One region of the Pseudoduganella sp. R-32 genome, then DNA from elsewhere that is predicted to be linked to it. Evidence: predicted binding sites of a transcription regulator. Region 1 holds the regulator's gene; each other region holds the start of a gene.

Region 1 (3,446 bases):
ATATCGCCGCCTGCGCACAGCGCGCGTTCGCTGCTGCTGCGCACCACGACCGCCGCCACCGACGCATCGTCGCGCCATGCCAGCAGCGCCTGCGTCATCGCGCGCACCATGTCGAGGGACAGTGAATTGAGGGTCTTGGGGCGGTCCAGCGTGATGAAGCCGGTACCGTTGGAGAGTTGGGTGTGTACGTGTTCGCTCATGCAAATATTCTAACGCACACTGGTCGCAAAAAAGGGCGCCAATTGCGCCCTTTGGTGTGCTGCACGGCCAGTCCTTTACATGGCGGTGGGTGGTGCCTCATACGTATCCGGGAAATGCTTGATGGCCGCATGACTGTGGTTCTGCACACGGTCCTTGTATTTCATGACCTGGCGATCCAGTTTATCAATCAGGGTATCGATGGCGGCGTAAAGGTCTTGCGACAGGCTTTCGACGTAAACAGTTTTGCCAGACATGCGCAGGTTGATTTCGGCTTTCTGGCGTTTCTCTTTCTCGGTGAGGTTATCTACAGTCAGGATGACAGCAATATCGATTACTTGATCGAAATGGCGCTTGACTCGTTCCAGCTTGTTCTGCACGTACTCGCGAATGGCTGGGGTCACTTCGACATGATGTCCACTGATGGTGAGATTCATACACACTCCTAAAGATGATGTCGCTCTCGAGTTCGTGCACGCCGAAACGCACAGAGGAACCCATGCACTGCACTACAACGATTTGCGGAGGCTAACTGGAGGGATCTTCAACGCTTCTCGATATTTGGCAACAGTCCGTCGCGCAATCACCATGCCTTGTTCACCCAGCATGTCCGCAATCTTACTGTCGGATAAAGGATTTTTCGGGTCTTCTGCTCCTGTCAATTGCACGATCAGTGCCCGTATCGCAGTCGAGGAAGCCTCCCCCCCGGCTTCGGTCGCGACGTGGCTACCAAAGAAATATTTCAACTCAAACATGCCATGCGGGGTGAGCATATATTTTTGAGTTGTTACGCGAGAAATAGTGCTCTCGTGTAGTCCCAGTGTATCAGCAATTTCACGCAACACAAGGGGTCTCATGGCCACTGCGCCATGACTGAAAAAGTTCTTTTGTCTTTCTACTATCGCTTCCGCGACGCGCAGGATCGTGTCGAAGCGCTGGCGCATATTCTTGATCAACCACTTGGCCTCCTGCAGCTGGCCATTCATCTGCGACTCGCTCTTGCCTTGCTTGAGCAGGTTGGCATACAGCGCGTTCACGCGCAGGCGCGGCACCACGTCGTTGTTCAGGGTGACGATCCAGCCGCCGCGGCCCTTTTTCACGATCACGTCCGGCACCACGTAGTCTGACTCGCCTGACGCAAATTCGGCGCCCGGATGCGGGTTGCACTGGCGGATCACGCACTGTGCTTCGCGCAAGTCTTCATCGTCGCAGTCGAGCGCTTTCTTCAGCTTGGTGAACTCGCGCTGGGCGAACCAGGTCAGGTGCTTCTCGACGATGGTCAGCGCCATGCGGCGCGTCACCAGCGGCACGCCGGGCATGCGCCTGATCTGCAGCGCCAGGCATTCGGAGGCATTGCGTGCGGCGACGCCGGGCGGATCGAAGCTTTGCAGCAGCACCAGGCTGCAGCGCAGGTCGTCCAGTTCGATTTCCAGCTCGGGCGGCAGGCGCTCGTGGATTTCTTCCAGCGGCTCTTCCAGGTAGCCGTTCTCGTCCAGCGCATCGATGATCAGTTCCATCAGCGCGCGGTCGCGCGGCTCCTGCACGGTGACGCGCATCTGCTCGAGCAGGTGTTCGCGCAGCGTGCAGCCGGAAGCTTCCAGTTGCGGGCGGCTGTCTTCGTCGTCGGCGGATTTGCTGCCGGCGCTGGCGCTCCAGTCGGCGTCGTCGCTGCCGTTGCCGGCTTCATGGTCGCCGCCTTCATAGGTATCGCTTTCGCCGGCAGCGGCCGGGGCTTCGCCGCCCTCGCCTTGCGGGCCTTCAGCCGAAGGCGTGGCGGGAGCTTCGGTGCCATTGCCGTTGCCCTGGCTGATGGCGCCATCGGCCAGCAGCCGTACCGAGTGGTCGAGCGGGTCGTCAAGGCGCTCCAGCATGGGATTGTCGCCAAGCAGCTGTTCCAACTCCTGGTGCAGCTCCAGCGTGGACAGCTGCAGCAGGCGGATGGATTGTTGCAGCTGCGGCGTCAGCGCCAGGTGTTGCGAGGTTCGCAGTTGCAGTGTTTGTTTCATGGCCTTCGTTTACATGCGGAAGTGTTCGCCGAGGTAGACGCGGCGAACGGATTCGTTGGCAATGATGTCGTCCGGGCGGCCCGAGGCCAGCACGGCGCCCTGGTTGATGATGTAGGCGCGGTCGCAAATGCCGAGGGTCTCACGCACATTATGGTCGGTGATCAGCACACCGATATTGCGCTCCTTCAGGAAACGCACAATACGTTGGATTTCGATCACGGCGATCGGATCCACGCCGGCAAACGGTTCGTCGAGCAACACGAAGCGCGGGTTGGTGGCCAGGGCGCGCGCAATTTCCACGCGGCGGCGCTCGCCACCCGACAGCGACAGGGCCGGGTTCTCGCGCAGCTTCTCGATTTGCAAGTCGGCCAGCAGCGATTCCAGGCGCTGCTTGATTTCCGCCTTGGGCAGAGGCTTGCCGTCCACCTTCTGCAGTTCCAGTACGGCACGAATGTTTTCTTCCACCGTCAGCTTGCGGAACACCGAAGCTTCCTGCGGCAGGTAGGACAGGCCCAGCGTGGCGCGCTTGTGGATCGGCAGGCTCGACACGTCGGTGCCGCCGATATCGATGGTGCCTGCATCGGAAGCCACCAGGCCGACGATCATGTAGAAAGAGGTAGTCTTGCCGGCACCGTTGGGACCGAGCAGGCCGACCACTTCACCGCAATCGACTTGCAGCGAAACGTCGTGCACCACCTGTCGCTTGCCATAGGTTTTCTGGAGGCCGCGCACGACCAGCGTGCTGGCGCAGTTATTTGCTTGCATGCTTACTTCTTCTCCGTCGGCGTCGCTGGGGGTTCGGTACGGGTCGGCTGGATCACCATGGTGCCGCGACCGCCGCCGGGCTTGCTCTCCCCGCTGGCCGAATTGCGCACGCTGAAAAATTCCTTGCGGCTGTCGTAAGAAATGAACTCACCCTGCACTTCGTCGTTCTGCTTGCCGCCTTCCAGGCGGCGGATGGTGGCCTTGTTGAACATCTTCACCAGTTCAACCTGTTCCTCGTATTCGATGCGGTCGGCATCGCCTTCCACCCACTGGTCGCCGGCGCCGTCGCGCTTCTGGCGGAAGGTGGCTTTCTTGCCGTCGCCAAACAGCGTCACTTGCTGGAAGCCCTCCGGCGTCTGCTTGACGTAGGCGCGCTCGGCCGTCATGGTCAGGGTGCCGCGGGTCAGCTTGACGCCGCCCAGCAGGATGGTAACCTGCTTGACGTCGTCGATGTCCATCGAGCCGTAGCTGATGTTG
Region 2 (3,446 bases), 1.6 Mb from region 1:
TAGTCAAATTGCTCATGAAGCTTTCTTCAAAGGTTTAAGGTCAACAGGAATGCGGCTGGCCGGCATCGACGGCGCCTTGAGCGCCCAGGCCACGCTGGCGATACACACCACCATGCCCAGGACTTCCATCCAACCCGGCCGGTAATGTTCAAGGCGAATGCTCAGCAAGACGGAAATCACCGGCGTCACTACGCCGATATACACCGCCTTCTGCGTGCCGATGCGGTCGATCAGCGTGAAGTAGCAGGCGAACGCGATCACGGAACCCAGCAGCGACAGGTACAGCAAGCCGCCCCAGTATGAAGCCGTGGCCGGCATGACAAAGGCATCGCCGCGCACCAGCGCCCACAGGGCCACCAGCAGGGTGCCCCACAACATGCCCCAGGCCATGGTCAGCAGCACATTCGATTCATGCTGGCGCACCTTGACCACCAGCGTATTGCCGACCGAGCTCGCAATGGTCGCGCCCAGCGCCAGGGCCAGGCCCAGGATGAAATGCCCCTGGCCGCCCGCCATCACGTCGCGCAGCGACTCGGAAATCGCATGATAGAACAGCAGCACCACGCCCCCGACTGCCGCGCTGCCGGCAGCCCAGGTGCGCCAGGTCAGCGGCGTGCCAAAGGCAATGCGGTTCAGGATCGGATTCCAGAACACCATCAGCGCAAACAGCACCGCCACCAGCGCCGAAACGACGTACTGTTCCGCGTTATAGGTGCCGATATAGCTCAAGCCAAAGCTGCAGCAACCCTGCAGGATGGTCCAGCGCTGCGCCTTCCACGACAGCTTCAGCTTGTCGCCGCGCAGCAGGCACCAGGCGAACAGAACGCTCGAGGCCAGTGCAAAGCGGTAGACGATGGAAACGGCGGGAGCGATGTCGCCCAGTTGCAGGGTAATCGCGAAGAAGGTGGAACCCCAGATAAGGCAGGCGAGAATGAAGAGTATCGATGAAGGCATCCCGCCAGTATAAGTGTTTCTTCGAAGCGGCGCAGTGCGCCGGCCGGCGACGCGCAAGTCCCGGCCATGGCAGCGCCGCCCTGGTTTAGTAGGCGAGATTCAGGCGGCGATACAGCACGCCCAGGACGAACAGGGGCCCGATCAGCAGGAAGCGCAAGTCGTCGAAGAACGACGGTTTCTTGCCCTCGATCTTGTGGCCGATGAACTGGCCGATCCATGCCAGGACGAAGATCAAGCCGCTCAGTGGCAGGACCGCAGCCGGCGGCAGCGCGCTCAGCACCGCCAGCATGAAGCCCGCCATCAGCAGCATGCCGAGCGCGAAATTGCGCGACAACTTGAAGTAATACACCATCGATGCCGCCGCCAGCGCCACCGCCAGCAAGGGGTGAATGGACCAGATCAGTCCCAGCAGGCTGAAGACGATCAGCGGCACGCACACGCAGTGGATCGCTTCATTCGTGGGGTTCAGGTGACTCTCGCTGTACTTCAACAGCAGGGTGACGATGGCGCGCTGCTCGCTCATGGTTGCGGTCTCCAGTGTGGTTGTTTGTTTAGCACTACCGTTCGATTCTACACCTGAGGAATCGGCATTTGGTGTCGGATTTTTTTACACCTCTTGTTTCGCTTTCAACCTAACTTATTGATTGGAAACAAAACATGCACTCTGGCATCAATATTGCTTAATGAGCAGTTCTGTTTATTATTTACCACTATGGAGTAAGACTGATGTCGAAGAAACTGATCGCTGCAGCCCTGATCGCCGCCGCATCCAGCACCAGCGCTTTCGCCGGTGTAATCGCTAGCAACACCACTGCAATTACGACGACTGGCCAAAGCTATACCAGTGCATTCAACCTGAGCGGCCCTGCACAAAGCGACGTCATCCTGTCGATCACCGCCAAGGGCGACTACGGCACCAACTATGCCGGTTTCGACGAATACCTGAACTTCTTCCTCGATAATGTGCAACTGACCCACTGGAGCAGCACCAACGGCGGCCCTTCCAATGTCGTGACCAACGTGGCTGACTACGACTACACCATCACCGGCACCATCGCCCTGACCGCAGCACAGTGGGCGCAGTTTGCAGCCGACAATGTGCTGAATGTGCGCTGGCAAAACACTTCGATGGTGGACTCGTACGCGGTCGGCGGCGCCGACTTCGTGTCCTTCACCGTGGAAGGCCGTAACGCCGCTGCCGACGTCCCTGAGCCGGCTTCGCTGGCACTGTTCGGCCTGGGCCTGGGTGCTTTCGGCCTGGTACGCCGCCGCAAGGCCTGAAGCCTGGAAGCGGGCCCGGCCCGCTTGATAGAATGGCTGGCATGACGAACCTCGACACATGCCAGGATGCGCGCAAGCGCTGCTTTGACCCGGTGGTTGACCATCGCACCCGCTTGCTGGTGCTGGGCAGCCTGCCGGGCGATAAATCGCTGGCGGTGCAGGAGTATTACGGCAATCCTCAGAACAAGTTCTGGGAGCTGGTGGGGCAGGTGATCAACGTCGACCTGCGCGCTATGACCTACCACGCACGACTCGCAACGCTGCGCGAACACGGTATCGGCTTGTGGGACGTCGTCGCCGAAGCACATCGCCGAGGAAGCCTGGATAGCGCAATTCGCAACCGCAACGAGAATGACCTTCTCGGATTGCTCGGACGCTTCCCGACGATCAAAACGATCGCGTTCAACGGCGGCACGGCAGCGAAATTAGGCATCAAAGCGCTTGGTTCCCGAGCTGTTGCGTATCAAATCTTGACTTTGCCCTCGAGTAGCCCGGCCTACACTTTGCCTTACGCAGATAAAGCTAAACTGTGGATAGCATTACAGCCGATAATGAGACGGTTCGATGATTATTAGACGCAGGCCGCAATCGGCCATTACCAGACAGTGCGAGCTTAGGAAGAAACATGACAAGTAGGGGCGAAGTCTACTTCGCGATGTATGGTGGTGATTTCGATCCAGATGAGATCTCGGTCCATGTCGGTCTCTCGGCGACGTCAATTCGGCGAAAAGGGGAACGTCGACCTGAAGTGCCGCTTCCCAGAAACTCATCCTGGGAAGTTTCCGCAGGCCGAGTTGAAAGTGACGTGATTGACGTGTATGAGATGTCGGGCGCGCTTGTGGCTCAGCTGGCACCTTTTTCAGCCAAGATCATTGATGCGAAAACTACGTTCAATTTGCGATGCGTCTTTCAGGTTGTACTCTGGATTGACCAAAATGAAGAGGCTTCGATGCCTGCGATAGGTTTCGAATCGCCGGTCATCAACTTTATCCATGCCGTCGGCGCGGAAATTGATATCGACACTTATCGAAATTAGGCCGTCTCGAGAAGGCCGTCCTCGGCCAGAACCGGACTACCGCAGCAAATTGAATGAATAAATGGAATATGGAATTTTCTGAAAATGTTGAGCACTGGCTTGCGTCCGCGCTCGCTGTAGAAGTCCCTCAAACAGTAGTGGCGTACTCATTTAACCTCTTCGAACTAGCATCTGC
Region 3 (3,446 bases), 320 kb from region 1:
TGCTTCAGGCGGGACTTCCTTTCTTACGGTTGCTGGCGCGGCGTCGGCCTTGGCTGGCTGGGAGGTCTGGGCTTGGGCAGCGGCGCTGCCGCAGCACAAGATGATCAGGAGAGGGCCGGCGCAGTAGCGCGAGTAACGGTATTGGGTAGTCATGGTGGCGGCAATTCTAGCGAAGAAACCGCCGCTAAAACCACGCATTTACGTGGAATTACATTTGAAACTTAGAGTTGCCGAAGGGCGCGGCGCAAGTTGATCGCTTCGGAGACATGCTTGCTGCCGATCTGCTTCTGCCCGTCCAGGTCGGCCACGGTGCGGGCCACACGCAATACGCGGTGATAGGCGCGGGCCGACCAGTGCAGCTTGTGCATGGCCGCTCGCAGCACAGCCTGGCCGCTGGAATCCGGCTTGCAGAAACGGTCGATTTCCCGTGGCGTCAGTTGCTGGTTGGTTTTGCCCTGGCGGGCGATCTGGCGCTCGAAGGCCGCGTGCACCCGGGCGGCGATGGTTTCTGATAGTTCACCCACTGCGTCCGCTTGCAGGATGTCAGGTGGTACGGGGCCGACTTCGATCTGCATGTCGATGCGGTCAAGCAGGGGCCCCGATACGCGGCTTTGGTAGCGCAGGATCTGGTCGGGAGTGCATTGGCATAGACCGGCAGGGTGACCGAGGTAGCCGCAGGGACAGGGATTCATGGCGGCGATTAGCTGAAAGCGGGCGGGGAAGTCGGCGTGCCGCGTGGCGCGGGCGATCGTGACGCGGCCCGACTCGAGTGGTTCGCGCAGGACTTCCAGCACACGGCGATCGAATTCGGGAAGTTCGTCGAGAAAGAGAACGCCGCAGTGCGCGAGCGAGATTTCGCCCGGCCGGGGCACGCTGCCGCCTCCGACCAGGGCCGCGCCGGACGAGGTATGGTGCGGCGCGCGGAAGGGGCGCACTTTCCAGCCTTCGACGGTGAAGCCGCTGATCAGGGATTGCACGGCGGCGGCTTCCAGCGCTTCGTCGTCGGTCATCAAAGGCAGCAGGCCGGCGAAGCGGGTGGCCAGCATGGTCTTGCCGGCACCGGGCGGGCCGACCAGCAACACCGAGTGGCGCCCGGCAGCAGCCACTTCCATTGCGCGCTTGGCGAAGATCTGTCCCTTAACGTCGGCAAAATCCGGAATCGATGGCGGCAGCGGCAAGGGCTGCGCCACGTGGCGGGGGAGGGCAAAGCTGCCATCTGGATCGAGGCCGAAGTGAGCGCATACCTGCAGCAAGGTGGCGGCAGGGTAGATGCGCGCGCCTGCAACCAGCGCGGCTTCGTCGGCATTGGCGAGAGGAAGAATGAAGCCGCGGCCGGAGCCGCCGGCGGAGCGCTGCATGGCATATGTCATCGCCAGGGCGCCGCGAATCGGGCGCAGTTCTCCGGTCAGCGACAATTCGCCGGCAAATTCGAATTGTTCCAGCGAGGAAGAAGGAATCTGGCCGGAGGCGGCGAGGATGCCGATGGCGATCGGCAAATCAAAACGCCCCGATTCCTTAGGCAGGTCGGCCGGGGCCAGGTTGACGGTGATGCGATGCTGGGGCAGTTCGAAACCGGCGTTCGTGATGGCAGCGCGCACCCGGTCGCGCGATTCCTTTACTTCGGTGTCGGCCAGGCCGACGATCGCGAAGGCGGGCAAGCCGTTTGCCAGGTGGACTTCGACGCTGACTTCCGGCGCCTGCATGCCGGCCAAGGCGCGGCTCTTGATGACTGCGATGCTCATGGTGGCCTCCCGGTCTACGACATCGTAGGCCTCGGGCGCCACCGCCCGTTTGAGCTAGCGCAAGGGGATTACTTGTCGGCCAGCTTGGCTTCCAGTTCGGCCAGGCGCGATTCCATCAGGTCCAGCTTGGCGCGGGCCTTGGCCAGCATCTGGGCCTGGATGTCGAATTCCTCGCGGGTCACCAGGTCAAGCTTGGCGAAACCCTGGGTCATCATCGCCTTGACATTCTTTTCAATATCCTTGGCCGGCGAGTTTTCGATGACCTGGTTGACCTTCTGCTGCAGGTCATTGAAGAAGGCGTTCATGTCCATTTTTTTATTCCTGATGTGTGAGATTTCGCACCACAACGGTGCGGCTTTGGCTTTAAATGGTGCGGAAAGCTGTCTTAACTTCAACTCCTGCACGATTTCTAGCTGGCACGCAATCTGCTAATAAGCAAGAAAGCTATGTTTCAGACTGAATTTTAAACCGCAATAAAAGTTCACTCAAAAGGAAATCGCCATGATTCATAAGAGCAAGAAGCTGGGTCTCACCGCTGCAGTCGCACTCGCAATGGCAACGATGGGAACCGGCCTGGCCCAAGCGGCCGATGCCGCACCCGAGGCGAAGCCTGACAATGAGATCAGCTATAACGCGGCCGTCACCAGCGACTACCGCTACCGTGGTATCTCGCAAACCCGCCTGAAACCGGCGCTGCAAGGCGGCGCCGACTGGGTCAACAACCCGACCGGTTTCTATGCAGGCGCCTGGGCATCCACCATCAAGTGGGTCAAGGACGGCGGCGGTGATGCTTCGGTTGAAGTGGACCTGTACGGCGGCAAGCGCGGCGAAATCGCGCCTGGCGTCAGCTACGACGTGGGCTTCCTGGCTTACGTGTATCCATCCAACGACCTGCATCCGAGCGCCAATACCCGCGAGCTGTATGGCCAGGTCGGCTATGGCCCGGCCACCCTCAAGTACTCGCATTCGCTGAGCAACCTGTTCGGCTTCGCCGACAGCAAGCACAGCACCTACATCGACGCTTCCGTCAACCAGGAAGTGTATGAAGGCATCGTCCTGAACCTGCATGTTGGCCGCCAGAAGGTGAAGAACAGCAGCGCCTTCAGCTACACCGACTGGAAAGTCGGTGCCACCAAGGACTTCGGCGTGGCATCCGTTGCGCTGGCCTATATCAAGACCAACAGCGACGCTTATATCGCGCCGACCAATGGCAAAAACCTGGGCAAGGGCGGCGTGGTGCTGACCGTGTCCAAAACCTTCTAAGAGGCACTCGTATGAAAATGATTACCGCCATTATCAAGCCGTTCAAGCTCGACGAGGTGCGTGAAGCCCTGTCGGCGATCAACGTGCAAGGTATTACGGTGACCGAAGTCAAAGGCTTCGGCCGCCAGAAGGGCCACACCGAGCTGTATCGCGGCGCGGAATATGTGGTCGACTTCCTGCCAAAGACCAAGATCGAGGCTGCCGTTGACGACGCGATCGTCGACCAGGCCATCGAGGCAATCGAGAATGCCGCGCGCACCGGCAAGATCGGCGACGGCAAGATTTTCGTCTCGTCGCTGGAGCAAGTAATCCGTATCCGTACCGGCGAAACCGGCAACGAAGCACTGTAAGGGGAACCGTGATGCACAAGACCATTAAGAAATGGCTGGCGGGGGTGACTGTCCTGTTGGCTTTCAGCGCAGCTCTGCCTGTGCTGGCTCA
Region 4 (3,446 bases), 260 kb from region 1:
CGCTCCAGGCCATCCGTGGTGGCCAGCATCAGGCTCACTTCTTCCTTGCGTGCGCGGGCATAACGCGCCAGCACGCGGTCATCGCCGATGGAGCGATGTTCTTCCCGCTCCGCCACGGCCTTGACCAGTTCCTGCACGTCGCCGAAGCCCAGGTTCATGCCATGCCCGGCCAGCGGGTGCACCACGTGGGCGGCGTCCCCCACCAGGGCCACGCGCGGCGCCACCATCGCATGGGGGCGCATCAAGCGCAAAGGGAAGGCCTTGACGACTTCCGGCTGCAGCGGGGTCAGCTTGCCCAGCTTCTCTTGCGCAAAAGCAGCCAGCCTTTCGGCCAGCGCTGTAGCACCTTCGCGGCACAGGGAATCGGCCAGCATGTCCGGCGCCGACCATACCAGCGAGACCTGCCTGCCCGGCAGCGGCAGCAAGGCGACAATGCCCTGCTCGCCGGTGAACCACTGGTGTGCGACACCGTGATGCGGCAATTCGCAGGCAAAGTTGGACACCACGCCGCTCTGGTTATAAGGACGGTAATCCAGGCCGATATCGCACTGGCCGCGCACCCAGGACTGGGCGCCGTCGGCGCCAACCACCAGCGAAGCGCCAAGGTGGGAACCATCGTCCAGGGTGATCACGGCGCCCTGCTCGTCATGCTTCAGCGCGACGGCCTTGCCTTGCACGAAATGCACGTTCTGCGCGAAACGCAGCGCTGCATCCAGGGCCTGGTTCAGGTTGCGGTCTTCCACGATCCAGCACAGGGTGCCGGTGTGGGCGCCGTAGGCATCGAAGTTCAGCGCGCCGGCCTTGCTGCCGTCGCCATTGACCAGCATGGCGTCGACCGGGGCGATGCGCGACTGATCCATCGCTCCCCATACTTTCAGCGAATCGAGCAGGCGGTGGGCAGTATGGTTGAGGGCGAACACGCGGACGTCCCAGCTCGCCTCGTCCGGGCGCATCGGCGCCGGGGGTGGGCCAAGCACAGTTACGCTCAATCCGGACTGGGCAAACGCAAGGGCTGCCGTCTTGGCTATGGCGCCATTGCCGACGATGCAGACCGCGGTCTGCACATGGTGATGCGTGGGCTTGTTCATCCGCGCATTATAGCTTTCCCTCAATGGAAAAAGGCTATTGCAAACCAAGGATTCCCTGCTATAATGCTGCCTCTTGGCCTGGTAGCTCAGTTGGTAGAGCAGAGGACTGAAAATCCTTGTGTCGGTGGTTCGATTCCGCCCCGGGCCACCAAGAATAAAAAGTGAAAACGCCGACCCTAGTGGTCGGCGTTTTCGTTTTGTGCGCCCGCCTTTTGACTTTGTGAGAATTAGCGCATTTTCCAAAGGTATCAACATGATACTATCTCGCGCTTACTTTCCTCCCGGCAAATAATATGACCGATATGCCGGATGGCAAGCTACCTCAGTACCCCTGGGTAATGCCTTTTCCCACACTTTCAAAACAAGAGATCTTTAGCATGAAACAAGCTGTATTCGCCCTCGCCGCACTGGCAATCGCCTCCTCCTCCTACGCCCAGGACGCTGCTGCCCCGGCTCAAACCGTGCGTCCCTTCGTCGGCCTCGGCGCCAGCGCTGGCGGCGACAAACTGGCCACTGCCGAGTACACCAATGGCGATACCGCCAGCATCCGTGCCGGCTCCGGCGTCTATTTCACCGGCGGCCTGGACTTCCGCATCAATGAGCAGTTTTCGGCGCAAACCAGCGTCAACTTCCACGTGGATAACCAGTCTGCGCGCAACGGCGACCTGCACTTCAACCGCTTCCCGATCGAAGCCCTGGCTTTCTACCATATCGACCCGCAATGGAAGATTGGCACCGGCCTGCGCTACGTCACGGGCGCCAAGCTGAGCGGCAGCGGCGCGGCCGAAATCGAGGACGTGAAGTTCGACAACACCCTGAGCGCCGTGGTGGAAGGGGAGTACCTGTTCACGCCGCACATCAGCATCAAACTGCGTTACGTGAATGAGAAATTTGAAGTCAAGAACCGCTACAACAAAGTTGAAGTGAAAGCCAACCACGTTGGCATTTCGGGCAACTACTACTTCTGATGTGAATCGGCATTCGCCCATCACTCGCGGATCGCCCCGGTCTGCGAGCGTGGGCGAAGATGTCGGAATACTTTACACATTAACTGTAAAGCAACGAATTTGATGAGTAAAACAAATCGTGACCGCTTGTAACTACAAGTGAAAACGGTAACGTTGTTGTTATGGCATGATATGTGCTAAGCCTGTTGAGTCTTTTTTAACTTTTTGGACTCAATATGAAACCTGTTCGCCAGCTCCTGGCTGCCATCGCACTGATTGCCCCACTTTCCGCCTTTGCCTTCCCGATTGCAGCTTCCGGTAACGAGGGAAATCCTGTGCTGGTCGGCAATACTGCCAACATCATTGCACGGTACGAAGGCAATTCCGCTTCTTACAGCAACGACCTCTACCTCTTTACCGACGACGGCATCGCCGGCAATGACATTTTCCTGTTCAACAATCACGGCTCCGCCGTTGGCGCGACTGTGAACCTGGGCAGCTTTGCCACGGGTAGCGAACTCGTCTTCCGTTTGCACGTCAACAATACCAACACGGATTTTTTCACGGGCCTGGCCAGCCGCAATCCTGACGGCGCGCTGCATGCGCGCGTCCAGGGCAACTGGCTTCCCAACACCACGCTGGTGAGCTTCGAAGACTTGGACAACGGTCCGTTCGAGTTCAATGACCTGAGCTTCTCCTTCACCAACACCACGACACCGAATGACGTGCCAGAGCCAGCCAGCATGCTGCTGCTATCCCTGGGCTTGGCGGGAATCGCCGTTTCGCGCCGCAAGCCTCGCAAGTAAGCTGAACGCTCCTTGAAAACGCCGATCCTCGCGATCGGCGTTTTTCTTTCTTGACGGCGCCCGTTCTCCGACTTATATTAAACCAATCGGTTAATTAAATGATTGGTGAAATTCGATGCAAGACGCGCTCAGCCAAACTTTTTCTGCCCTGGCAGACCCGACACGGCGTGCCATGCTGGCGCGGCTGTCGCAGGGTGAGGCCAACGTTTCCGACCTGGCCCAGCCCTTCCTGGACGAGATGAGCTTGCCCGCCATTACCAAGCATTTGCAGGTACTGGAAAAAGCCGGCCTCATTACCAAGACGCGCAAGGCGCAGTGGCGCTCCTGCAAAATCAATGGCGATGGCCTGAAGGATGCCGCCGACTGGATGGAGCCATACCGCGTGTTCTGGGAAGAGAGTTTCGACCGCCTCGATGCCTACCTGAAAACCGTTACCGCAAAAAACCCACCTAAAGGAGACGAAAATGGCTGAATTCAGCGCCCCGAATGAGATTCGCATTATCCGCACCTATGACGCGCCGGTGCAGGCGGTATGGGATGCGTGGACCGATCCGGCCCAGGTCGCGCAATGGTGGGGGCCGCGCGGCTTTACGCTGACCACGCAC

What was found. The regulator sigma-54, encoded in region 1, starts transcription at its own class of promoters, with help from an activator protein. The targets are predictions, from matches to a motif close to TGGCANGNAANCTGCTTT.
Region 2: ACN9MU_RS28805 (PEP-CTERM sorting domain-containing protein) is a predicted target of sigma-54. The motif match lies at 1,620-1,637, and genes of this name have one in related genera.
Region 3: ACN9MU_RS06265 (TorF family putative porin) is a predicted target of sigma-54. The motif match lies at 2,157-2,174, and genes of this name have one in related genera.
Region 4: ACN9MU_RS05995 (PEP-CTERM sorting domain-containing protein) is a predicted target of sigma-54. The motif match lies at 2,219-2,236, and genes of this name have one in related genera.

What each region holds. Positions count from the first base shown of each region.
Region 1 is NZ_CP183987.1:1,026,080-1,029,525, reverse strand. Features, by position in the region: gene ACN9MU_RS04815 (enoyl-CoA hydratase/isomerase family protein) at 1-200, opposite strand, end outside; gene hpf (ribosome hibernation-promoting factor, HPF/YfiA family) at 276-635, opposite strand; gene ACN9MU_RS04805 (RNA polymerase factor sigma-54) at 708-2,204, opposite strand; gene lptB (LPS export ABC transporter ATP-binding protein) at 2,214-2,969, opposite strand; gene lptA (lipopolysaccharide transport periplasmic protein LptA) at 2,972-3,446, opposite strand, start outside.
Region 2 is NZ_CP183987.1:6,278,171-6,281,616, reverse strand. Features, by position in the region: gene ACN9MU_RS28820 (GNAT family N-acetyltransferase) at 1-16, opposite strand, end outside; gene ACN9MU_RS28815 (DMT family transporter) at 13-954, opposite strand; gene ACN9MU_RS28810 (DUF962 domain-containing protein) at 1,040-1,477, opposite strand; gene ACN9MU_RS28805 (PEP-CTERM sorting domain-containing protein) at 1,681-2,235, shown strand; gene ACN9MU_RS28800 (DNA-deoxyinosine glycosylase) at 2,277-2,810, shown strand; gene ACN9MU_RS28795 (DUF4279 domain-containing protein) at 2,861-3,271, shown strand; gene ACN9MU_RS28790 (hypothetical protein) at 3,325-3,446, shown strand, end outside.
Region 3 is NZ_CP183987.1:1,343,709-1,347,154, forward strand. Features, by position in the region: gene ACN9MU_RS06250 (TonB-dependent receptor domain-containing protein) at 1-153, opposite strand, end outside; gene ACN9MU_RS06255 (YifB family Mg chelatase-like AAA ATPase) at 222-1,742, opposite strand; gene ACN9MU_RS06260 (accessory factor UbiK family protein) at 1,811-2,053, opposite strand; gene ACN9MU_RS06265 (TorF family putative porin) at 2,244-3,005, shown strand; gene ACN9MU_RS06270 (P-II family nitrogen regulator) at 3,017-3,355, shown strand; gene ACN9MU_RS06275 (ammonium transporter) at 3,367-3,446, shown strand, end outside.
Region 4 is NZ_CP183987.1:1,285,428-1,288,873, reverse strand. Features, by position in the region: gene ACN9MU_RS06010 (UbiH/UbiF family hydroxylase) at 1-1,088, opposite strand, end outside; tRNA gene ACN9MU_RS06005 (tRNA-Phe) at 1,164-1,239, shown strand; gene ACN9MU_RS06000 (outer membrane beta-barrel protein) at 1,466-2,056, shown strand; gene ACN9MU_RS05995 (PEP-CTERM sorting domain-containing protein) at 2,272-2,841, shown strand; gene ACN9MU_RS05990 (ArsR/SmtB family transcription factor) at 2,957-3,313, shown strand; gene ACN9MU_RS05985 (SRPBCC family protein) at 3,306-3,446, shown strand, end outside.